2 regions of the Variovorax sp. TBS-050B genome follow, and region 2 is predicted to be linked to the other one. Evidence: riboswitches for the same ligand, from Rfam matches in the RefSeq annotation. Region 2 holds a riboswitch; the other holds the start of a gene.
The links. Region 2 has a riboswitch for glycine ahead of gcvT (glycine cleavage system aminomethyltransferase GcvT). Riboswitches for the same ligand answer to the same signal wherever they lie in the genome.

Region 1: it holds a riboswitch for glycine, as region 2 does, so the genes downstream of both, M2165_RS12915 (D-amino acid dehydrogenase) here and gcvT (glycine cleavage system aminomethyltransferase GcvT) in region 2, are expected to answer to the same signal.

Annotation. Positions count from the first base shown of each region.
Region 1 covers NZ_JARXYR010000002.1:2,117,791-2,129,489, reverse strand. The annotation lists gene M2165_RS12945 (hypothetical protein) at 1-708, opposite strand, end outside; gene M2165_RS12940 (class I SAM-dependent methyltransferase) at 705-3,836, opposite strand; gene rfbC (dTDP-4-dehydrorhamnose 3,5-epimerase) at 3,915-4,466, opposite strand; gene rfbA (glucose-1-phosphate thymidylyltransferase RfbA) at 4,463-5,359, opposite strand; gene rfbD (dTDP-4-dehydrorhamnose reductase) at 5,386-6,276, opposite strand; gene rfbB (dTDP-glucose 4,6-dehydratase) at 6,273-7,346, opposite strand; glycine riboswitch at 7,460-7,554, shown strand; glycine riboswitch at 7,592-7,697, shown strand; gene M2165_RS12915 (D-amino acid dehydrogenase) at 7,802-9,109, shown strand; gene M2165_RS12910 (FIST N-terminal domain-containing protein) at 9,114-10,394, opposite strand; gene M2165_RS12905 (PhaM family polyhydroxyalkanoate granule multifunctional regulatory protein) at 10,441-11,139, opposite strand; gene M2165_RS12900 (PLP-dependent aminotransferase family protein) at 11,231-11,699, opposite strand, start outside.
Region 2 covers NZ_JARXYR010000002.1:3,478,837-3,490,535, reverse strand. The annotation lists gene denD (D-erythronate dehydrogenase) at 1-766, shown strand, start outside; gene M2165_RS19220 (TRAP transporter substrate-binding protein) at 837-1,808, shown strand; gene M2165_RS19215 (TRAP transporter small permease subunit) at 1,894-2,388, shown strand; gene M2165_RS19210 (TRAP transporter large permease) at 2,385-3,662, shown strand; gene M2165_RS19205 (DUF4019 domain-containing protein) at 3,749-4,630, shown strand; gene M2165_RS19200 (hypothetical protein) at 4,741-5,286, shown strand; glycine riboswitch at 5,338-5,428, shown strand; glycine riboswitch at 5,441-5,553, shown strand; gene gcvT (glycine cleavage system aminomethyltransferase GcvT) at 5,602-6,771, shown strand; gene gcvH (glycine cleavage system protein GcvH) at 6,823-7,194, shown strand; gene gcvP (aminomethyl-transferring glycine dehydrogenase) at 7,353-10,250, shown strand; gene M2165_RS19180 (hypothetical protein) at 10,251-10,499, opposite strand; gene M2165_RS19175 (DUF3014 domain-containing protein) at 10,642-11,592, opposite strand.

The DNA.
Region 1 (11,699 bases), 1.4 Mb from region 2:
GACTCGACCATCGGGAACCTTGACCACGGAAACCGGCAAGCCATCGAAGAGGCCTCTGATCAGCGCCTCGTCTCCGATGCCCACGATCTCCATGCGCATCGAGTCCCTGCGCTCACGAAGAATCCCCCTCAGCGGCTCCACAATCGCCAGCAGATCTTCCAGATGAGAATAGGTCCCCATGTACCCGATGACCAAGCCAGCGCGCTTCGCATCCGCCCGCTGCTCGGATTTGGCGTTCACGAGATCGAAATCGAAGAGCCGCTCGTCCAGGCAGTTTTCGACCACCTCGATGTTCGAGTTCAGCCTCGTCATCCGATGCTTCAGTGGAAGGGTCGAAACGATGAGCCCCGCCGCATTTCTGGCGAACCTCATGATGATCTGGCGCTGCTCCGGACTTGGATAGCCGGGAGCGCCAGGTCCGGAATTCAGATCAAGCAGGTTGTCGTCGATCTCGTAGATGTATGGAGTCCCGGAGGCCGAGAGGTATTCCAGCAGGCGTGCCTGCTCGGACAACGTGGCGTTGTGTCGCCATCCACGCTCCACGATGACCACATCCACGCTGAAATCAGGCATGTCCGTCCCATGGCTGAAGCTGACTTTGTCCTGGAGGCTGGGGTGCGAAAGCGGGCACAACAAGCGGATATGGCCCGCGCCATAGGGAATGCCGTCCAGCCCGTGCTCGAACAGTACATGAACACGCTTCTTCATTGGTGCGCCTCCGGTTTCCCCTCGTCGGGGAAAAGCTGCTGCATCAATGCCAATGCCGAGCGGTCCGGGAATAGCGCCGAGGTTTTCTCAACGCCCGCCGCCCCCAGGCGTCGCCTCAATTCCGAATCGTCGATCAAGCGCAGACAGGCCTCGAGGCATTTGTTCTCATCATGGGTATCAACGAGGAGCCCTGACTCTTCATCAACAACGATTTCCGAAAGTCCGCCGTTCACCGGTCCTACGATCGTCGCGCCACTTGCCATGGCTTCCAGGCAGGTGAGTCCCATCGCTTGGTATGCCGATAGATCAATGAAGACATCGCTCCGTTTCATCAACGCCTCTACCTCTGCCGAATTCAGTTCGCCATGGTGACGATAGTGTGAGAGCAATTTCAAGTTGTCCAGAATGGGCTCCGTCGCCACACAACCGAAGGTGCGCACCTCGATCGAATCGGGACGCGCCATCAGCAGGCGATGTAGAACGTTGACCGTCAGTTGGGGTGCACGTCGAGGGGTCGATGGCCGAACCATGGCGCAAAGGACGACCCGGTCGGAATTTCGCTGCGTTGAAGGCGGGGCGAATCTCGACCAGTCGAAACTCGGCCCAACCAGGGCCGGAGACTTACCGACCTTCTCCGCCACCATCTTCCGGGTCCACTGGGTCTTTGCCACCAGCGTCATCGGCGCTACCTCATAACTGGCGAGCGCCTGCTGATAGCCCTCGCTACCTTCCGAGTAGAAATCCGGCTCAAAGTCCTGAATGTAGTAACCCACTAAGGGCCGACGCTGCACCTTCTCCAATGCGGCCTTGATCCAGAACACGGACAAATAGAGGGTCGCGAGGACGGCGTCGTAGAGATGGAGGTGCTCCGACAACTGACTCCAGTCGGAGAGCCATAAGGTGGCGACGCGGCAATCAGGATATGAATCCTCAAATGCCCCCCGAGAAGTTTCCAGGTTTGCGACGACCACATCGACGCCGCATTCCTGCAAGACAGAGGCCTCGCTCAACACCACATTGGCACCACCACCGGCATGGCCAACCGGCAAGACGATCAGAACTCGCTTTCCCTCGAACTTCCGTCGAATTTGCTCGCGCATGCACAGCCGATCGGTCATTGCCTGAAGCCGTGTGCGCGCAGCCAGCAGTCCCAGGTTGTACTGCGTCAACTCGAGTTGCCGCAGGATGGGAGCGCTTCCGTGCTTGCGATGCAGCGTTTCGTCTGCCGCCTCGACGAGCTTCATTCTGCGTTCCGTCGAGTAACTCTTGGATTGCGCATGGAATACATACACATCGTCCGCGACGGCCAGTTGCCATCCGTTCGAGAACGCTCGAACACACATGTCGTTTTCTTCGCCATACCCCCGACCGAAACCCTCTTCGTCGAAAAGGCCGACGTCCGACAACTGCTCGCGGCGAATCAGCAGGCAAAAGCCGTTGAGGAAGCCGACGCGCGGATAGGACCGGCGTGATGCCATGGCCACCCACTGCGCCATTGCCGAGATCGACAGACCCGGCGGCAAGGGATTCGATGACCAGTCTCCGTCGTCATCGAAGATGTGAGGAACGGATTGCCAGGAAGCGGTATTGCTCAGCGGCCCCACCATTCCGATTCGCGGGTCCGACATGGCGCACGCCACCATCCGGTCGAGCCATTGCGCAGAGACAACCGTGTCACTGTTCAGCAGGACCACGAATTCGGCATCGGATGCTCTCATGCCTGCATTGGCGGCCAGCGTATATCCTTGGGCGACCTCATGGCGCACCAGAACGCCACCTTGGTCCCTGATGAACTCGGCGAGATAGTTCTTTGTATCCTCGTCACTGCCATCATCGACCACGATGATTCGATAGGGCGGCAAGGTGTTGGCGACCACCGAACTGAGACAGTTCTTGACGTCGGCCAAGGCGTTGTGGACGCAGACAATCACATCCACTGTGGCGTGGCGCCGCTCGAGGGTGTAGTGGATCTTCCGCTGCTCCAGTACCGATCCCATATCTCCCGCTTCGGGAGCTTGACCCATAGCGACGATGCGCCGCTTCAATCCCGGAAAACCCTCCTGCGCGACCACTCGGCATACGCTCGTCAACAAACTCCATGGCCCTCCGGCACTCTGGCTCGCCGGCAGAATCAGCCTTTTGACAGTGCGCAGATTGGCGAGCTGGCGCCCGCTCCATCGGATCGGACCGGTCACCCTCCAACTTGTCGACGTCCAAACTTCGTGCAAGGAAGCTTCCAACTCCGTTTCACGCTGCCTGGCATAAGCAAGTTGCGACTGAAGGGCCGCACGCTCCTCTTCCAGTCGGATCCGCTGCGACTGCCTCGACCTGCTTTGACTTTCCAGTTGTTTGAGGTATCGACCCATCTCCGAGATGCGCGCATCACCCGCTTTGACTTGCGCCTCCAGCGCTGCGGACATCTCGACGATCTCCCGCTCTAGCTCGAGCTTGCGACCAAGTGCGGCAAACAAGCGGGTGATGTAGGAGAAGCCGGCTTCAGTACCAAATGCTTGCAGCAGCGAGGCTGCTACTCCGCTTTGATCAGGACCAAAGAACAACACGCCCAGCCCATGCGAATGGGTGAACTGGATCGTCGGACAGTCGACGGACAACTCTCGCCACAAACGCCAGACTCCGAAATCCCGCTCACGGACGCCGATGTCATGAAAAAGCACGATGGCACGCGACGAAAGCTTTGGCCGCCAATGCTCGAAATCGTGTTTGACGGCCTCGTAGGAGTGGCAGCCATCGATGTGCAAGAAATCGATGCTGGCGTCCGAAAAGAGAGCGGCCGCATCGTCGAACGTCATCCGCAGCAAGCGAGAAAATTGCTGGAAGCGATGATTCGTTCTTTGAACGCCTTCGAAGACCTCCTCGCCATAGACTCCGGCATGCTCATCGCCTTTCCACAGGTCGACGGCATAGCATCTGCAGTCCAGTCCGGCGCGGTCTACTGCCTGACAGAACGAGAAGTACGAGTGCCCGTGATGGGTGCCCAACTCCACCAGCACACGTGGCCGGGTCGATTCGACAAGCCACGCACCGAAAGGTGCATGGCCGATCCAGGCGCTCGGTTGAGGAGGGAGTTCGATTTCCTTCAGCGCGGCGCCGAAATCAAGTTCAGACATAGGATTGGTTTTGTTTCGATCGCACGCGACCCGCAGCTTCGCTGGGAAGCCACTTCCAGTTTCTCAGCCGACGCTGAATCACGCGGCGAAGATCTCGGCCTCGCTCAGGGCCATCCCGGCCGCGTCCTTTGTCGAAAGCAACGGCGCCATCGCGATGTCGGGCCACGCAATCGCCAGGTCCGGATCGTTCCATGCGATGCAACGCTCGTGCGCTGGCGCATAGTAGTCGGTCGTCTTGTACAGGAATTCCGCGATTTCACTCACCACGAAAAAGCCGTGCGCAAATCCCTCGGGCACCCACAGCTGCCTGTGGTTTTCCTCACTGAGTTCCACTCCAACCCAGCGACCGAAAGTCGGTGAAGACCTGCGGATATCGACGGCGACGTCGAATACCGAGCCTCGGACCACGCGCACGAGCTTTCCCTGCGGCTGCTGAATCTGATAGTGCAGGCCACGCAGCACACCTTTGGCCGATCGCGAATGGTTGTCCTGAACGAACTCGACGTGCCGGCCGACGGCTTCGTCGAAGGCCTTGTTGTTGAAGCTTTCGTAGAAGAAGCCGCGCGCGTCACCGAATACCTTCGGTTCGATGATCAGCACATCGGGAATTGCAGTCGGCGTGGCTTTCATGAGCGCAGTTCCTCTGTGAGGAGGTGGTTCAGATATTTGCCGTAGCCGTTCTTCTGCAGCGGTGCAGCCAACTTCGCCAGCTGCTCCCGATCGATGAACCCATTGCGCCACGCAATCTCTTCCGGACACGCGATCTTAAGCCCCTGCCGGTGCTCCAGCGTCGCGATGAACTGCCCCGCCTCCAGCAGGCTCTCGTGCGTGCCCGTGTCCAGCCACGCATAGCCGCGCTGCATGATCTGCACGTTGAGCTGCCCGCGGTCGAGGTACGCCTGGTTCACCGCGGTGATCTCCAGTTCGCCGCGCGTGCTGGGCTTCACGGCCTTGGCGATGTCGACGACCTGGTTGTCGTAGAAGTAGAGGCCCGTGACGGCATAGCTGCTCTTCGGCTTGGCCGGCTTTTCCTCGATGCTGCTCGCCTTGCCCTGCGCATCGAAGGCCACGACGCCGTAGCGCTCGGGATCGTGCACGTGGTAGGCGAACACGGTCGCGCCTGCCGTTTGCTCATCGGCGCCCGAAAGCAGGTGCGCGAAATCGTGGCCGTAGAAAATGTTGTCGCCGAGCACGAGCGCGCTCGGGTCGTTGCCCACGAACTTGTCGCCGATGATGAAGGCCTGCGCCAGCCCGTCCGGACTCGGCTGCACCGCGTACTGCAGGTTGATGCCCCACTGGCTGCCATCACCCAGCAACTGCTGGAAGCGCGGCGTGTCCTGCGGCGTGCTGATGATCAGGATGTCGCGCATGCCGCCGAGCATCAGCGTGCTGAGCGGGTAATAGATCATCGGCTTGTCGTACACCGGCAGCAGCTGCTTGCTCATCGCGAGCGTGGCGGGATGCAGGCGGGTGCCGGAGCCGCCCGCCAGGATGATGCCCTTGCGTTTCGTCGTGGTGGTCATGGGGTCGTTTCTTCCCTTTTTTATGTTCAGAGCGTCTCGCGCAGCATCCGTGCCACGCCTTCCTGCCACGGCGGCAGGCGCAGCCCGAAGGCCGATTGCAGCTTGCTGGTGTCGAGGCGCGAGTTGTGCGGGCGCTTGGCGGGGGTGGGGAAGGCGCTCGTCGGCACCGGGTCGACCGCGTCAGGGCCGGCCTTGAGTTCGACGCCGGCGGCCTTCGCCTGCTCGATCACGAAGCGCGCGTAGCCGTGCCAGGTGGTCACGCCGCCGGCCACCAAGTGATAGAGCCCGGCCTTCGCAGGATCCTGCAGGGTCGCGCGGATCGCGTGTGCGGTGACATCGGCCAGCAGCTCCGCACCGGTGGGCGCGCCGAACTGGTCGTCGATGACGGTCAACCGATCACGCTCCTTCGCGAGGCGCAGCATGGTCTTCGCGAAGTTGCCGCCGCGCGCCGCATACACCCAGCTGGTGCGGAAGATCAGGTGCTTCTCGCAATGCGCGGCGACCAACTGCTCGCCTTCGAGCTTGGTACGGCCGTAGACGCTCAGCGGCCCCGTCGCATCGTCTTCCTTCCAGGGCGTGCTGCCGCTGCCGTCGAAGACGTAGTCCGTCGAGTAGTGCACCATCAGCGCGCCGATCTGCTGCGCGGCTTCGGCCACCGCTCCCGGCGAGGTGGCGTTGAGCTTGCGCGCGAACTCGGGTTCGCTCTCTGCCTTGTCGACGGCGGTGTGCGCGGCGGCATTGACGATGACGTCGGGGCGCACCTTGAGCACCGTCTCGGCCAGTTGCTCCGGCCGGCTGAAATCGGCGTGGAAGTCGGTGCTGTCGAAGTCGAGCGCAACCAGTTCGCCCAGTGGCGCGAGGCTGCGCTGCAGCTCCCAGCCGACCTGTCCGCCCTTGCCCAGCAGCAGCAGTTTCATGCGCCAGCCTTCGTGTCGTCGTACTGCTTGGCGACCCACTCGCGGTAGGCGCCGCTTTGCACGTTCTGCACCCACTCGCCGTGGGCCAGATACCACTCGACGGTCTTGCGGATGCCGGTGTCGAAGGTCTCGGCGGGCTTCCAGCCGAGTTCGCGCTCGAGCTTGCGCGCGTCGATCGCGTAGCGGCGGTCGTGGCCGGGGCGATCGGTCACGTAGGTGATCTGTTCCTTGTACGGCTTGCCGTCGGCGCGCGGACGCAGTTCGTCGAGCAGGGCGCAGACGGTGTTGACGATCTCGATGTTCGGCTTCTCGTTCCAGCCGCCGACGTTGTAGGTCTCGCCGAGGCGGCCGGCCTCGAGCACGCGGCGGATGGCGCTGCAGTGGTCCTTGACGTAGAGCCAGTCGCGCACCTGCATGCCGTCGCCGTACACGGGCAGCGGCTTGCCGGCGAGCGCATTGACGATCATCAGCGGGATCAGCTTCTCGGGAAAATGGAAGGGCCCGTAGTTGTTCGAGCAGTTGGTCGTGAGCACCGGCAGGCCGTAGGTGTGGTGCCAGGCGCGCACAAGGTGGTCGCTCGCGGCCTTGCTGGCCGAGTAGGGGCTGTTGGGCTCGTACTTGTTCTCTTCGGTGAAGGCGGGGTCGGTCTTCGAGAGCGAGCCGTAAACCTCGTCGGTCGAGACATGCAGGAACCGGAAGGCCTCCTTCTGATCGGCCGGCAGCGCGTTCCAGTATCCGCGCACCGATTCGAGCAACCGGAAGGTGCCGAGCACGTTGGTCTGCACGAAGTCCTCGGGGCCGTGGATGGAGCGGTCGACGTGCGACTCGGCGGCGAAGTTCACGACCGCACGCGGCTTGTGCTCGGCCAGCAGGCGATCGACGAGCGCGCTGTCGCCGATGTCGCCCTGCACGAAGACGTGGCGCGCGTCGCCCTTGAGCGAAGCGAGGGTCTCGAGATTGCCCGCGTAGGTCAGTTTGTCGAGGTTCACGACCGGTTCGTCGCTCTGCGCGAGCCAGTCGAGTACGAAGTTGGCGCCGATGAAGCCGGCGCCGCCGGTGACCAGAATCATGAGTTCCCTCGAAGTTTTCAGAAGCCGCCGTCAGGGCGAAGCAATGGTTAATTATCCCATTCGTCCGATAGGCCGAATCCGGGGTTGTCGCAATGTGTCTCTCCCACCTAGAATGACGGGACTGCAGGAGAGCGAGTAGTACTTTCAACTACTCCACCGAAGGCGCAAACTCCCATAAACGCTCAGGTCGGCCGACGAATTCTTGAAGTTCTTTCAAAGAGTTTCGAGCCCTGTACTGCAGTACTGACACGCCGTCTGGAGAGCCATCACCCCGCGTGATGCGCCGAAGGAGCAAGCCCGCTGCGGGTGCAGCGGGTGAATCTCTCAGGTACCGAGGACAGGGGGAGCGGCAACTTGGACGGCGATCGTCCGGTTGCTCTGCCATCGCCAAAACACAGCGATGGCATGCCGCCCCGCCGCCATTCAAGCGCACTCACTCGAAAGAAGTACCTGCAATGCGCGTGATCGTTCTCGGCGCCGGCCTGCTCGGCGTCACCTCGGCCTACTACCTCCAGCAACTCGGCCACGAAGTGACCGTGATCGACCGGCAGGCCACGCCGGCCGCCGAAACCAGCTTCGCCAACGGCGGGCAGATCTCCGTGAGCCATGCCGAACCCTGGGCCAACCCCGGCGCCCCGCTCAAGGTGCTGCAATGGCTGGGCAAGGAAGACGCCCCGCTGCTCTTCCGCCTGCGCGCCGACATGCGCCAGTGGCTCTGGGGCCTGCAGTTTCTGCGCGAATGCACACCGGCGCGCACGCGCCACAACATCGAACAGATCGTGCGCCTCGGCACCTACAGCCGCGAGGCGCTGCAGCAGCTGCGGCGCGACACCGGCATCGCCTACGACCAGCGCACGCAGGGCATCCTGCACTTCTACACCACGCAGAAGGAGTTCGACGCCGCGCTCGCACCGGCCGAGCAGATGCGCGCGCTCGGCTGCGAGCGGCAGGTGATCTCGGCCGACGAGGCCGTGAAGATCGAGCCTGCGCTCGCCCACATCCGCCCGAAGCTCGCGGGCGCCACCTACACGGCCGAGGACGAATCCGGCGACGCCAACCTGTTTGCGCGCGAACTCGCGCAACGCGCCGCGGCGGCGGGGGTCAGGTTCCTCATGAGCCACACGGTCACCGCCTTGCGAGAGGCCGGCGGCCGGCTCGATCACGTCGAGGCCACGGACGACGAGGGCCGCTTCCAGCGCATCCGCGGCGACGCCTTCGTGCTCGCGATGGGCTCGCTGAGCCCGCTGCTCGCGGCGCCGCTCGGCATCCGGCTGCCGATCTACCCGGCCAAGGGCTATTCCGTCACGCTGCCCGTCAAGGACGCTTCGAAGGCCCACCAGGTCTCGCTCACCGACGACGAATTCAAGCTCGTGTTCTCGCGCTACACCTCGGCATCGGGCGACCGGCTGCGCATCGCCGGCACGGCCGAGCTCAACGGCTACGACCGCGACCTGAACCGCGTGCGCTGCGAGGCGATCGTGCGGCGCGTCGAAGAACTGTTCCCCGGCGCCGGCGATACCGCGCAGGCCCAGTTCTGGACCGGCCTGCGTCCCGCCACGCCGAGCAACGTGCCGCTGATCGGCAAGACGAAGCTGCCCAACCTCTACCTGAACACCGGCCACGGCACGCTGGGCTGGACCCATGCCTGCGGCTCGGGCAAGTCGATCGCGCGGATCGTGAGCGGGCTGGCGCCCGAGGTGGATTTCGCATTCGCGGGCATGGCCGACAGCAGGCCCGGGGTCGCACAACCCGCGCTCGGCTGACGCGTCAGTCGGCGGCAGCGAACACCGTCAGCACACCGGTGTACCCATACAACCGGTGCCTCGCGATCTCCCCCGCCGCAAAGAACCCCACCAGCGGCACGTCCCCCAGCGCATGCCGCACGATCTGCAGCTCGGCGCCCGGCGCGCCGAAGTGCGGGCCGCCGCGGCCGGAGCAGCTCACGTAGACCGCGCCCGCGATGCGGCGGGCCGGATGCGGCGCCGCCTCGGCCTCGCCGGCCGCCACGGCGCGGGCGGTGGCGAGGGTCTGTTCCTCGGGTTCGAGCTCTTCGCGGATCTCCGCGCAGATGCGCATCAGGTCGGCGCGCGCGGCCTGCGCATTGCGGCGGCAGAAGCTCAGGCGCATGCCGGCTTCGGCCACGTCGGCGATCGCGATGCCGCGACGCGTCGGGTCGAGGCCGATGATGTGGCGCACCAGCACGTCGGCGCCCAGGTCGCCGGTGCGGCGGATGCCGTCGCTGCCGGCGTCGGCCAGGCCCACCAGCGTGTTGCGCACCGCATCGATGGCTTCCTGCGGCCGCTCGAGCGACACCTGGAGTTCCGCGAGCAGCACGTCGAGCGCCGGTTCGCCGTCGAGCTTGAGCAGCAGGTTGCCGTCGGCCTCGGTGATCTCGCGCTCGCGCCCGGCGCCTGCGCGCAGCGGCTGGCAGCCCTGCGTGACGCGCGACACCAGCCGCACGCCCTCGCCGAACACCACGCCCGAGAGGCCGCCCGAGAACACGCCGCCCGCGGCGCCGTGGCCGCGGATGTTGCCGTTGCCGCCGACCGCGAACTGCAGCGCGCCCGCACGGCCCGACGAGAGCCCGCCGAACAGGTAGCCGGTGTCGGTGCGGCCCGCCATTTCGCCGATGAGCTCGGCCAGGTCGGGCGTGGCCGGGTCGGCATGCACCAGCGCGGTATGGGCCTCGAAACCGCTCATCTCGGAGCTGCCGAGCGGCGCCACGCCGGAGAACACGCGGTACTGGTCGCTCGGCAGCGCGCAGAGCATCAGGCTCATGCCGGGCTCGTCGAAATACTCGGCATTGTTGGCCGCCACGCCGATGCCGACGGTGCCCGACCAATCCGTCACCTCGGGCAGTTCGGCGCTCAGGTGATCGAGGATGTCCTGTGCGTGCGCCGCGTAGTGGTCGGTGATGTAGAGCAGCCCGAGCGTCGGCGAGGCCGCGTAGTCGGGCAGGGCCATCTGCGCGCGCAGTTGCGCCAGCACGAGGCCGGCGGCCATGCGCCATTGCGGATGGGTGGCATGGCCGGAAGGAAACAGTTTCATGATGCGTGCCATCCCTGGACAGCGAACGATGTGTGTGAGTGAGGCGTCAGCGCCGGGCGGCGCTGCGCTTGCGCGCGGCGGACGGCGCCTTTTTTCCGGGGGCGGCCTTGTTGGCCGGTGCCGACTTCCGCGATGCCGCGGGCGCCAGCGAAGCAGCCTTGCCGGAGGCGTCGGCCGACGGCTGGACCATGGCGGGCATCTTGAGCTGCGCCGCGTCCTGCAACGCCGAACTCGCGATCTGCTGGAACTGTTCGGTCAGCGCGCCCCACCACTGCATCGGATCGACCACGCCCGCGGCAGCCGGCGCGGCGGACTCCGCATTCGTCCTGCTGCCGCGCGGCTGCTTCTTCGCCGGTTGCGGCGCGGGCGCTTCCTCGGCCGGCGCGGGGGCCTCGGGCGCCGGCGCCGGTGCCCCGGCCTGCTTCGCGGCGAAGGCGCTCGCGATGTCCTCCATGCGCACGTTCATGCCGCGCAGTGTCGAGAGCGTCATCTTCTGCACTTCGAGCGCCTGGATCGTGGCCTTCAGCGCATGGCCGTTCTGCTCGAGCCAGTACTGCACGGTCTTGAGCTCCTGGATGCGCTTGTCGACCTCTTCCACGCTGAGCGTCGGCGCGACCCAGCTCGCGAGGCTCGGCAGTCCGGGCACCGCGCCGGCGCCGGCCGTGCCGGTGCCCGCGAGGTTCTTGAGGAAATCGAATCCGGGAACGAACTGGCTGAAGTCGAAAGGCTGGCTGGCGTTGCTCATGCGGCGGTCTCCGGATCGGGTTGTCCTGTCGCGCCAGCTTACTCCAAGCCCGTGCCTCGCCGCCCGCGGCGAGCCCGCGTTCCCGCCAGTGTCAAAGCTCGGCGCGCACCTTGCTGAACACCTTCCAGAAGGTCGCGTCCTGCGAGGTCGCGAAGTTGATGCGCATCATCGTGCTCGGCGGCCGCCGCGCATGGAACAGCGAGCCCGGTGCGAGCAGGTAGCCCTGGTCGAGCATGCGCTGCGTGAGCGCGTCGGTGTCGACCCCCGTGTCGACCCAGCCGAACAGCCCCGCAGGCTCCGACGCGAAGCTGCAGCCATGCGCCATCGCGAGCTTCACCGCGCGGCCGCGCGCGCCGTCGAGACGGATGCGCACGCGCTCCGAGTGCCGGCGCAGCTGCCCCTGGTCGATGCACCACGACAGCGCCCGCTCGAACAGCGTGGGCGTGGTCAGCGTGGCGAGCAGCTTGGTTTCGAGCAGCCGCTCCTTCAGCGCCTCCGAGGCGGCGAGGAAGCCGATGCGCCAGTTGGGCGCCAGGATCTTCGCGAAGCCGCTCACGTAG
Region 2 (11,699 bases):
CCTCGCCGCGGCCGTCAGCGGCGAGTGCGAGGCCGACTTCGACCTCGGCATGCGCAGCAACTTCGCCGCCACGCATGGCCTGCTCGAGAAGCTGCGCGCCCTCGGCACGCGGCCGCTCCTGGTGTTCGCGAGTTCGCTCGCGGTCTTCGGTGATTCCCCCGAGCAGCCGCTGCCGCCGGTGATCGAAGACCACACGCTGCCCACGCCGCAGACCAGCTACGGCATCCAGAAGTTCATCGGCGAGCAGCTGGTGGCCGACTACACCCGCAAGGGCTTCGTGCGCGGGCGCAGCGTGCGGCTCATGACGGTCAGCGTGCGGCCGGGCCGCCCGAACGGCGCTGCCTCCGGGTTCTTCAGCGGGATGATCCGCGAACCGCTCGCGGGCATTCGTGCCGCCTGCCCGGTGCCCGACGAGACGCCGGTGGCGATCGCTTCGCCCGCGCGCACCGTCGAAGGCATCCTGCGCGCGGCCGAGGCCGGCGACGCCGAATGGGGCCCGCGCACCGCGCTCAACCTGCCCTCGCTGGCCACCACCGTGGGCGAGATGGCCGCTGCGCTCGAACGCGTCGCTGGCAAGGCCGCGACCGAGCTGCTCGACCGCACGCCGGACCCCGCGATCCGGCGCATCGTGAAGACCTGGCCCGGCCGCATCGAAACGGCGCGCGCCCGCGCCCTCGGCCTGGCGCCCGACGCGAGCTTCGAGGCCGTGATCCGCGATTACGTCCGTGAAAATCCCGACGCAGTCAAACTGATTATTCGGGCATAGTCGCCCCTTTGCGTGAAACCGGTCTCACGGTTCCTTGCGCCTTTTTTCTTTCCAACCGAGGAGACACACAATGAAGTTGACCCGACTGGCCGCCGGCCTGGTTCTGGGCCTGGGCATGGCCTGCGCAGCCTTCGCGCAGACGACCATGAAGATCAGCATCTCGACCTCGCAGAACTCGCACCAGGGCGTGGCGATCGACACCTTCGCGAAGGAAGTCGAGAAGCGCACCAATGGCCGCTACAAGGTCCAGACCTTCTACAACGGCTCGCTCGGCGGCGAGCGCGAATCGATCGAGGCGGTGCAGCTCGGCACGCAGGAACTGGCCTTCTCCTCGACCGGCCCGATCCCCAACTTCGTGCCCGAGACCAAGATCCTCGACGTGCCCTTCCTGTTCCGCGACAAGGCCCATGCGCGCGCCGTGCTCGACGGCCCGATCGGCCAGGAACTGCTGACCAAGTTCGAAGCCAAGGGCTTCAAGGCGCTGGCCTGGGCCGAGAACGGCTTCCGCCACATGACCAACAGCAAGCGCGACGTGAAGGCTCCGGAAGATCTCAAGGGCCTGAAGATGCGCACCATGGAGAACCCGGTGCACATCGCGGCCTACAAGGGCTTCGGCATCATCACCACGCCCATGGCCTTCCCCGAAGTCTTCACCGCGCTCCAGCAGGGCACGGTCGACGGCCAGGAGAACCCGCTGCCGGTCATCATCTCGGCCAAGTTCGACCAGGTGCAGAAGCACCTCTCGCTCACGGGGCACGTCTATTCGCCCTGCATCTTCGTGATGAACAAGGCCACCTTCGACAAGCTCAGCGCCGCCGACAAGCAGGCCTTCCTCGACGCCGCGAAGGAAGGCACCAAGGCGAACCGCGCGCGCGTGGACGAAGACGACGCCAAGGGCGTGGCCGACCTGCGCGCCAAGGGCATGACGGTGATCGACAACGTCGACAAGGCCAAGTTCGTGGCTGCGCTCGCACCCGTGAACGCGCAGTTCGAGAAGGACTTCGGCAAGGCCAACCTCGACAAGATCCGCAACTACAAGTAGTTCGCAACCGGCTGCCGCCGCTCGACGGCCGGCCCGCCCGCACAGACTGGTCTGGCGGGCTTTTTTTGTTTTGAAGCAGGTGCAGATGAAAGAAAGATTCCTTGGCATCGAACGCTGGACCACCGGCATCTCGATGTTCGCGGCCTGTCTGATGCTCGTCGTCGCGGCGAGCCTCGGCATGTTCCAGATCGTCACGCGCTTCGTGCTCGAGCAGCCGGCCGAATGGAGCGAGATCCTGATCCGCGTGAGCCTGATCTGGATGGTGTTCCTCGGCATCCCGATGGCCTTCCGCCAGGGCGCGATGGTCAGCGTGGACGTGCTCTACCGCTGGAGTTCGCCCAAGGTGCGCCGCCTGCTCGACGCCGCCGTGAGCGTGGCCGCGCTCGCGCTCATGCTGGTGATCCTGCGCTGGGGCTGGGACTACGCGATCCGCGGCAGCGTGCAGAGCATGGCGGGCCTCGAGAGCATCTCGATGATCTGGGCCTACATGGCGCTGCCCGTGGGCGCGGTGTTCTCGCTGTTCGGCATCGTCGGCAACTACCTCGATCCCAAGCGCATGGAACTGGAGACCGCGCAATGACCACCACCATGATCGCCACGATGGTGCTGTGCTTTGCACTGTCGGTCTCCGTCGCCGTCTCGATCGGCCTCGCCTCGGTGCTGGGCATCCAGGTCACGAACGCCAACATGCTGATCTCCGCCAAGGAGATCTTCAACTCGATCAACAAGTTTCCGCTCGCGGCGATCCCGTTCTTCATCCTCGCCGGCAACCTGATGGAAACCGGCGGCATCTCGCGCCGGCTGGTCGAGTTCGCCAAGAGCATCGTGGGCGGCGTCCAGGGCGGCCTGCCGATGACCTGCGTGCTCACCTGCATGATCTTCGCGGCAGTGTCGGGCTCCTCGGTAGCCACCACCTTCGCGATCGGCGCGATCCTGATTCCCGCGCTCATCAAGCATGGCTATCCCACCTCGTACGCCGCCGCGCTGCAGGCCACGAGCGCGGAACTGGGCGTGATCATCCCGCCCTCGATCCCGATGATCCTCTACGGCGTGAGCGCCGAGGTGTCGATCGGCGAGCTGTTCATCGCCGGCTTCGGCCCGGGCATCCTGATCAGCGGCGCGCTCATGCTCTTCGTCTGGCTCTTCTGCAAGTGGAAGGGCTGGGGCAAGAACGACGGCGACGGCCGCATGCCCTTCGGCCGCGCGCTGTGGCAGGCAGGCTGGGCGCTGCTGATGCCGGTGATCATCCTCGGCGGCATCTACGGCGGCATCTTCACGCCGACGGAGGCGTCGGCGGTGGCGGTGTTCTACGCGCTGATCGTGGGCGTCGTGATCTACCGCGAGATCAAGCCGTCCGACCTGTTCGCGATCCTGCGCAAGTCGGTGCTGTCGTCGGCGGTGATCATGTTCGTGATCGCCAACGCGGGGCTGTTCGCGTTCCTGATCACGCGTGCGGGCGTGCCCGATGCGATCGGCCACTGGCTGCAAGAGGTGCTGAAGTCGCCGGCGATGTTCCTGCTCGGCGTGAACGCGGCGCTCTTCATCATCGGCATGTTCATCGAGACCAGCGCGGCCATCATCGTGCTCGCGCCGATCCTCGCGCCGGTGGCGGTGCACTTCGGCATCGACCCGGTGCATTTCGGTCTCATCATGGTGGTGAACCTCGCGCTCGGCATGATCACGCCGCCCTTCGGCGTGAACCTGTTCGCGGCCTGCACGGTGGCGCGCATCTCGCTCGACCGGATCGTGAAGCACCTGGTGCCGTTCGTGCTCGTGATCCTGGGCTGTCTGCTGGTGATCACGTACGTGCCGTGGATCTCGCTTTCGCTGCGCGATCTGGTGTACGCGAGGTAGCCGTCAGGCGGGCCGGGCGCACCCGGCCGGTGGGCGAGAATCTCTCCCGGCGCCCCCGCGGCGCCAGCAACCAAGGGAGAGAAAAAATGCAACGCTTCTGGATGAAGCTCGCCGGCGCATGGCTGCTGGCGAGCGCGGCGCTCTGCGCCCGTGCCGCCGGCGAACCGCTCGCCGAATCGGCCGACGAACTGCTGCGCGAGGCGCGCAGCGCGCTACGGAAAGTCGACGAGGACCGCCTCGGCAATCTTTGGAACGATGCGTCGAGCGTGCTCAAGGCGCGCGTGCCGCAGGCGGTGTTCATCGACACCACGCGCCGGGCGCGCCAGACGGTCGGCACCGTCAGCCGCCGCACCTGGCTCGGCGTGAACCGACGTTCCATCGCCGCCGGCGGCGACCAGCAACTGCCCGCGGGCATCTACGCGAATGTGGAGTTCGCCTCCGTCCGCATCGATGGCAAGCCGGGCGCCGAAAGGCTCAGCTTCTCGCTCGACGAAACCGGCCGATGGCGCTTCACGGGCTATGTGGCCAATCCGCCGGAGCTCGCCGGCGCGGAGGTCGCTCCCGCGCCGGTGGCCGCCACGCCTGCGCCTGCGACTGCGGCATCCATCGATGCGGCTGCACAGAGCGGCGCCGTGATCGCCGAGGTCGAAGCCGCCGTGCGCGCCTGGGCGCAAGCCTGGTCGGCCCGGGATGTCGAGCGCTACTTCGCCGCCTACGTGCCCGACTTCGTTCCGAACCAGCGGGTCGACCATGCCGCCTGGGAAGCCGAACGCCGCCGGCGCATCGCGAACCGGTCGCGCATCGAGGTGAACATCGAGAACCTCGTCATTCGCATCCACGGCGCCACCGCCACCGCCCGCTTCACGCAGCACTACCGCGCCGACGCGTTGAGCCAGACCGGACCCAAGACACTGGAGCTGCAGCGCGTGGACAAGCGCTGGCTCATCCGCAAGGAAGTCGCGGGCTGAGCGAAAAATCCGGCAGGCGGCCTCTCGACGCCGTGTAAGGCGAAAAGGTTCATGAAGATGTCACCGCCCGCCGCGATGCTTCAGCCCTCGAATTCCAGGGCTGTTGCGCCATGTTTCCAATCAAGACCGACAAGGCACGCGACGAACTCCAGGGCGGTCAGCGCACGCTGAGCCAGCGCGAACGCGCGCTGCTGCTGATGGCCGACGGCCGCCGTTCGCTGACGGACTTCGTGCCCCTCTTCGCGAGCCGCGCCGATGCCGAGCAGGCGCTGCAGGCGCTCGCGCACCGCGGCTATCTGCAGGTGGCGGCGCCCGCCGCGCCGATCGCGGCGCCCGCCCCCGTGCCGGCCCCCGTGGAAGAGACCGAGCCCGCGCCGCCGCCCGCTGCGGCCGACAACTTCGACGGCAAGCGCTCCCTCGCCACCACCCGCATGTTCCTGTTCGACATCTGCGAGCGCATGTTCGTGCGGCGCGATCCGAAGTTCGCAACGCAGATGCGCGATGCGCTGCGCGAGGCGCGCGACCGCGGCGCGATGCTGAGCATCGCCGCGCTGATGCTCACCGAGATCGAGAAGACCGCCGGCGCCGAGCGCGCGGAATCGCTGCGCCAGCGCATCGACAAGCTGCTGCCGCCGGCGACGGAAGCCATGCACTGAACCGGCCCGCGCCGGCCGTGCCCCGCGACCGGGGCGCCGCGATCCACTACACTCGCCGGGTCAGGAGAGAGCTTCGCGTCGCGGAGCCGCCGAAGGCGCAGGGACTTCCCGAACGCTCAGGCAAAAGGACTGACACAGCGCCGGCGGATGCCGTCGCTTCCTTGCTGGAGAGAGGCCCCCGCACCCATGCGGACGCGGCGGCCCACCGAAGGAGCAAACCCCGATCGTGGGGCGAATCTCTCAGGTAAAGCGGACAGCAGGGGTGGCCCATGGTTTGCGCCATGGAATTCGACTGCCCCTTTGGAGTGCCTCCCGGTGACTTCTGCCGCTTCCGCCGAACAACTTCTCAAGACCCCGCTGCACGACCTGCATGTGGAACTGGGCGCCCGCATGGTGCCGTTCGCCGGCTATTCGATGCCGGTGCAGTACCCCGCGGGCCTGATGGCCGAGCACCGGCACACGCGCGAGGCCGCCGGCCTGTTCGACATCTCCCACATGGGCCAGCTGCGCCTGGTCGGGCCCGATGCCGCCGCGGCATTCGAGACGCTGATGCCGGTCGACGTGATCGACCTGCCGCCCGGCAAGCAGCGCTACGGCCTGCTGCTCGACGACACGGGCGGCATCCTCGACGACCTGATGTTCTTCAACGAGGGGCATGGGTCGATCTTCGTGATCGTCAACGGCGCGTGCAAGGTGGCCGACCTGGCCCACATCCAACGGAAGATCGGCGCGCGCTGCGAGGTGCAGTCGCTCGCCGACCATGCGCTGCTCGCGCTGCAGGGTCCGCAGGCCGCGGCGGTGCTCGCGCGGCTTTCGCCGGGCATCGAACGCTTCGTGTTCATGACGGGCGGCGCGGTGCAGATCGGCGGCATTGCGGCCTTCGCCACGCGCAGCGGCTACACCGGGGAAGACGGCTTCGAAATCTCGGTGGCCGGCAAGGATGCCGACGCCCTCGCCCGCCTGCTGCTCGCGCAGCCCGAGGTCAAGCCCATCGGCCTGGGCGCGCGCAATTCGCTGCGGCTCGAGGCCGGCCTGTGCCTCTACGGCAACGACATCGACACCACCACCACGCCGGTCGAAGCCTCGCTGAACTGGGCGATCCAGAAGGTCCGCCGCGCGGGCGGCGCGCGCGAAGGCGGCTTTCCCGGCGCGGCCCGGGTGCTGGGCCAGCTCGCGGCAGCCACCGCGGGCGCGGCGGGCCGCACCGACCATGAGACGCTCACGCGCAAGCGCGTCGGCCTCGTGGCGCTGGAACGCATTCCGGTGCGCGACGGCACGGTGCTGCAGTCCTTCGAGGGCCAGGACATCGGCCTGGTGACGAGCGGCCTGCTCGGCCCCACGGCCGACCGGCCGATCGCGATGGGCTACGTCGCCACCGCCTTCGCCGAGCCCGGCACGCGCGTGCAGGCCATCGTGCGCGGCAAGCCGGTGCCGATGGAAGTCTCGACCATGCCTTTCGTGCCCACCCGCTACTACCGCGGCTGAAGCCAGCCGGCCGACCCACCTTTTGTTTTTTCCACGAGGAGTTTCTTCACCATGAGCATCAAGTACACCAAGGACCATGAATGGGTCTCGGCCGAAGGCGACGCGGCCACCGTCGGCATCACCGTGCATGCGCAGGACGCGCTCGGCGACGTGGTGTTCGTCGACCTGCCCGAAGTCGGCAAGACCTTCGCGCAGGGCGAGGTCGCCGGTGTCGTCGAATCGGTCAAGGCCGCGGCCGACGTGTTCATGCCGGTCTCGGGCGAGATCACCGAAGTCAACGAGGCCCTGCGCGCCGACCCCTCGCTCGCCAACAGCGACCCGCTCGCAGCCGGCTGGTTCTTCAAGGTGAAGCTCAGCGACCCGTCGCAGCTCGATGCGCTGCTCGACGCGGCCTCGTACGACAAGTTCGCGGCCGAGTCTTGATGCGCTGCTGAATACGGACAGCCGGACGCAGAAGGAAGACAAAAACTTCGCAGAAGTCGCAGAAGGAATTCATTTTTCTGTCTGCTTTCGCGACTTCTGCGAAACCTCTGCGGCCTCTGCGTTCTGGCCCCGATCCCGCCTTTTTCCCGACACCCGCCATGCCCACTCCCTCCCTCCCCTCCCTGCAAGAACTCGAGAACGCCGAAGAATTCCTCGCCCGCCACATCGGCATCGATGCGGCCGACGAGGCGCGCATGCTGCCGGTGATCGGCTCCGAGACGCGCGCGGAACTCATCGACGGCATCGTGCCCGCGGCCATCCGCCGCGCCAGGCCGATGCGGCTGCCGGCCCCGGTCACCGAGGCGGACGCGCTGGCCGAGCTGAAGGCGATCGCGGCGAAGAACAAGGTGTTCAAGAGCTTCATCGGTCAGGGCTACTACGGCACCCACACGCCGGGCGTGATCCTGCGCAACGTGCTCGAGAACCCCGCCTGGTACACCGCCTACACGCCCTACCAGGCCGAGATCTCGCAGGGCCGCATGGAGGCGCTGCTGAACTTCCAGACCATGGTCTGCGACCTGACCGGCATGGCGATCGCCAACGCCTCGATGCTCGACGAGGCCACGGCCGCGGCCGAGGCCATGACGCTCGCCCGGCGCAGCGTTAGAGCCAAGAGCAACGTGTTCCTGGTCTCGGGCGACTGCCATCCGCAGACCATCGAGGTCATCAAGACCCGCGCCGCGCCGCTGGGCATCGAGGTCAAGGTCAGCACCGTCTCCGAGACGCTGCCGCACCTGATGGTGAGCGGCGAATTCTTCGGCGTGCTCGCGCAGTACCCGGCCACCACCGGCCACGTGCACGACCTGCGCCCGCTCGCGGGCCATGCGCACCAGTGCGACGCCGCCTTCTGCGTGGCTGCCGACCTGCTGGCGCTCACGCTGCTCGCGCCGCCCGGCGAATGGGACGCCGACATCGTCTGCGGCACCACGCAACGCTTCGGCATGCCGCTGTGCAACGGCGGTCCGCATGCGGCCTACCTGGCCTGCCGCGACGAATTCAAGCGCTCGCTGCCGGGCCGCCTGGTGGGCGTGAGCGTGGACGCGCACGGCCAGAGCGCCTACCGCCTCGCGCTGCAGACGCGCGAGCAGCACATCCGCCGCGAGAAGGCGACCTCGAACATCTGCACTGCGCAGGTGCTGCCGGCCGTGGTGGCGAGCATGTACGCCGTCTACCACGGGCCCGATGGCCTGACCCGCATCGCGCAGCGCGTGGCGGCGCTCACCGCCATCCTCGCGCAGGGCCTCACGCAGATGGGCCGCGAGCCGGTCAACGCCACCGCCTTCGACTCGCTGACCATCCGCACCGGCGAAGACACCGCGAGGATCGTCGAGCGCGCGCAGGCCGCCGGCATCAACCTGCGCCAGCGGCTGCAGCAGCACCTGGGCATCTCGCTCGACGAGACCACCACGCGCGCCGACATCGAGGCGCTGTGGGCGCTGTTCGTGCCCGCCGGCACGCCGATGCCGCGCTTCGACGACCTGGCCGGCACCGCGCCGCGGCTGCCCGAGGACCTGCGCCGCACCAGCGCCTTTCTCACGCACCCGGTGTTCAACACCCACAAGAGCGAGACGGCGATGCTGCGCTACATCCGCAGCCTCTCGGACAAGGATCTCGCGCTCGACCGCAGCATGATCCCGCTCGGCAGCTGCACCATGAAGCTCAACGCGACCAGCGAGATGATCCCGATCACCTGGCCCGAGTTCGCGAACATCCATCCCTTCGCACCGGCCGAGCAGCTCGTGGGCTATGCCCAGCTCGACGCCCAGCTGCGCGCCTGGCTCTGCGAAGCCACCGGCTATGCCGGCATCAGCCTGCAGCCCAACGCCGGCTCGCAGGGCGAGTACGCGGGCCTGCTTGCGATCCGCGCCTTCCACGAGGCCAACGGCCAGGGGCATCGCGACATCTGCCTGATCCCCTCGTCGGCGCACGGCACCAACCCCGCGAGCGCACAGATGGTGGGCCTGCAGGTGGTGGTCACGGCCTGCGACGCGCAGGGCAACGTCGACATGGACGACCTGAAGCGCGCCTGCGAGAAGCACAGCGAGCGGCTCGCGGCGGTGATGATCACCTACCCCAGCACGCACGGCGTGTTCGAGACCCGGGTGAAGGAGCTGTGCGAGCTCGTGCACGAACACGGCGGCCGCGTGTACGTGGACGGCGCCAACATGAACGCGCTGGTCGGCGTGGCCGCGCCGGGCGAGTTCGGCGGCGACGTGAGCCACCTGAACCTGCACAAGACCTTCTGCATCCCGCACGGCGGCGGCGGCCCGGGCGTGGGACCGGTCTGCGTGGTCGAGGACCTCGTGCCCTACCTGCCGGGCCATGCGACCGCGGGTTCCACGGGCCACGGCGTTGGCGCGGTTTCGGCCGCGCCGCTCGGCAATGCGGCCGTGCTGCCGATCAGCTGGATGTACTGCCGGATGATGGGCGCCAAGGGCCTGCAGGCCGCGACCGAGACCGCGATCCTGAGCGCCAACTACATCAGCGCGCGGCTCAAGGACCACTATCCGACGCTGTACGCGAGCCCCAACGGGCACGTGGCGCACGAGTGCATCCTCGACCTGCGCCCGCTCAAGGAGACCAGCGGCGTCACCGCCGAGGACGTCGCCAAGCGGCTGATCGACTACGGCTTCCATGCGCCCACGCTAAGCTTTCCGGTGCCGGGCACGCTGATGGTGGAGCCCACCGAGAGCGAGCCGCTGGCCGAGCTCGACCGCTTCGTCGACGCGATGATCGCGATCCGCGGCGAGATCCGGCGCGTCGAGGAAGGCGTCTGGCCGCGCGACGACAACCCGCTCAAGCATGCGCCGCACACCGCCGCCAGCCTGCTGGGCAGCGAATGGACGCATCCGTACTCGCGCGAGCTCGGCGCCTATCCGCTCGCCGCGCTCAAGCAGGCCAAGTACTGGCCGCCGGTGGGCCGGGTCGACAACGTCTACGGCGACCGCAACCTGTTCTGCAGCTGCGTGCCGGTCGGCGACTACCAGGAAGCCTGATCAGGATTCGCGGCGGTAGATCGCCCACTTCACGGTGAGCAGGTCCGCCGCGATCTTGGCGGCATTGACGCCGGCATAGTCCTGCGCGGGGTCGAACTCGAAGCCTTCCTGGTAACGCTTGACCTCCGCATAGTCCTGGTCGAAGGTCATCGGACCCATAAGTTCGCTCGGGTCGGTGCCGGCGGGCAGCGCCAGGAATTTCTCGGGATCGGTGGCACTCTGGTAGAGGTCGACGCTCATCAGGCTCATACGGTGGTCCTCGAAATCTTTGCAGCAAATCGTGAAGGCCAGGCGCGGTGCCGTCCGGCGGCCGCGCCCTCGTGGGTCGGCCGATCATCTGCGCCATCGGCGCCGCGCGCAATCGGTCCGCGCCTACAGGCGCCGCCCGGCGTCAGGACTGCGGCTGCGACGACGGCTGCTTCTGCTTCTTCGCGATGTCGCCCGTGGCGATCTGCGCGCGAAAGCCGCGCAGGCTGGCCTTGAGCCGGCGCTCGTTCTCGAGGCCGACGCGCACCATGATCTTCTGGCCCGACGAGAGCGCTTCGAGTTCGGGGTCGGCGTATTCGTAGCGCACCCAGGGCCGCTGCGAGGGCACGCTGCCCTTGACCTCGACCAGGCGCACCCGCACCGGCCCGGCGGGCTCGGGCGCCTGCAGCAGGTGGTCGATCACGGCCACGAGCCGGTCGTTGAAGTAGCGGCCCGGGTAGCCGAGCTCTTCATAGGCCTGCTGGAACAGCGGATAGAGCCGCGCATACGCCTTGGCCGCCTTGGCCGCGTCGACCGACTGCGCGAGCTGCACCAGCGGCGCGTAGCGCGCGGCATTGCGGGCATCGATGACTTCGGCACCGCCCTGCTGCCCGGTGATGAAGCGCTGCTTGGCCGGATGCACGGGCCAACGGCTCGCGGGCGCGTGCTCGCGCGGAAGGTTGTCCACCGTGGCGACGAAGCGGCGCACCACGCCGTCGGGCAGCAGGAATTCCGAGACGTTGCGGCTGCCGAACACCTCGGCCAGCGCCTTCGCCACGCGCGAATCGGAATCCGCCACCGCGGGCAGTCCGGCATCGGGCGGCGCCAGGCCTTCCAGCGGGTTGTGCGGTTCCAGCAATTCCGGCAGCGGCGAAAGCGGGGGCACCACCGGGCCGTCGTTCGGTGCGGCCGCCACCGCTGGCGCCGGTTCGGCCGGCACCGGCTGCTGTTGCTGGTACCAGCGCCATCCCAGGAAAGCCGCCGCGAGCGCCAGCAGCACGATCACGACCATCGTGCCCGTCGAACTCTCGCGGCGCGGTCTGAATGCGGGCGCTTCGGCGGTGTCGCGAATCTCGGGGATGTCTGGTTCGGGCATGTCGGCGGTTTCCTTTTGCAAAGCGCAGTGGGAGACGAACGCCGATGGTGCATCAATCGAGGCCGCACCCGGCGTCCGTGCTCGTAACGCCGTGTGACGTCTGCCAG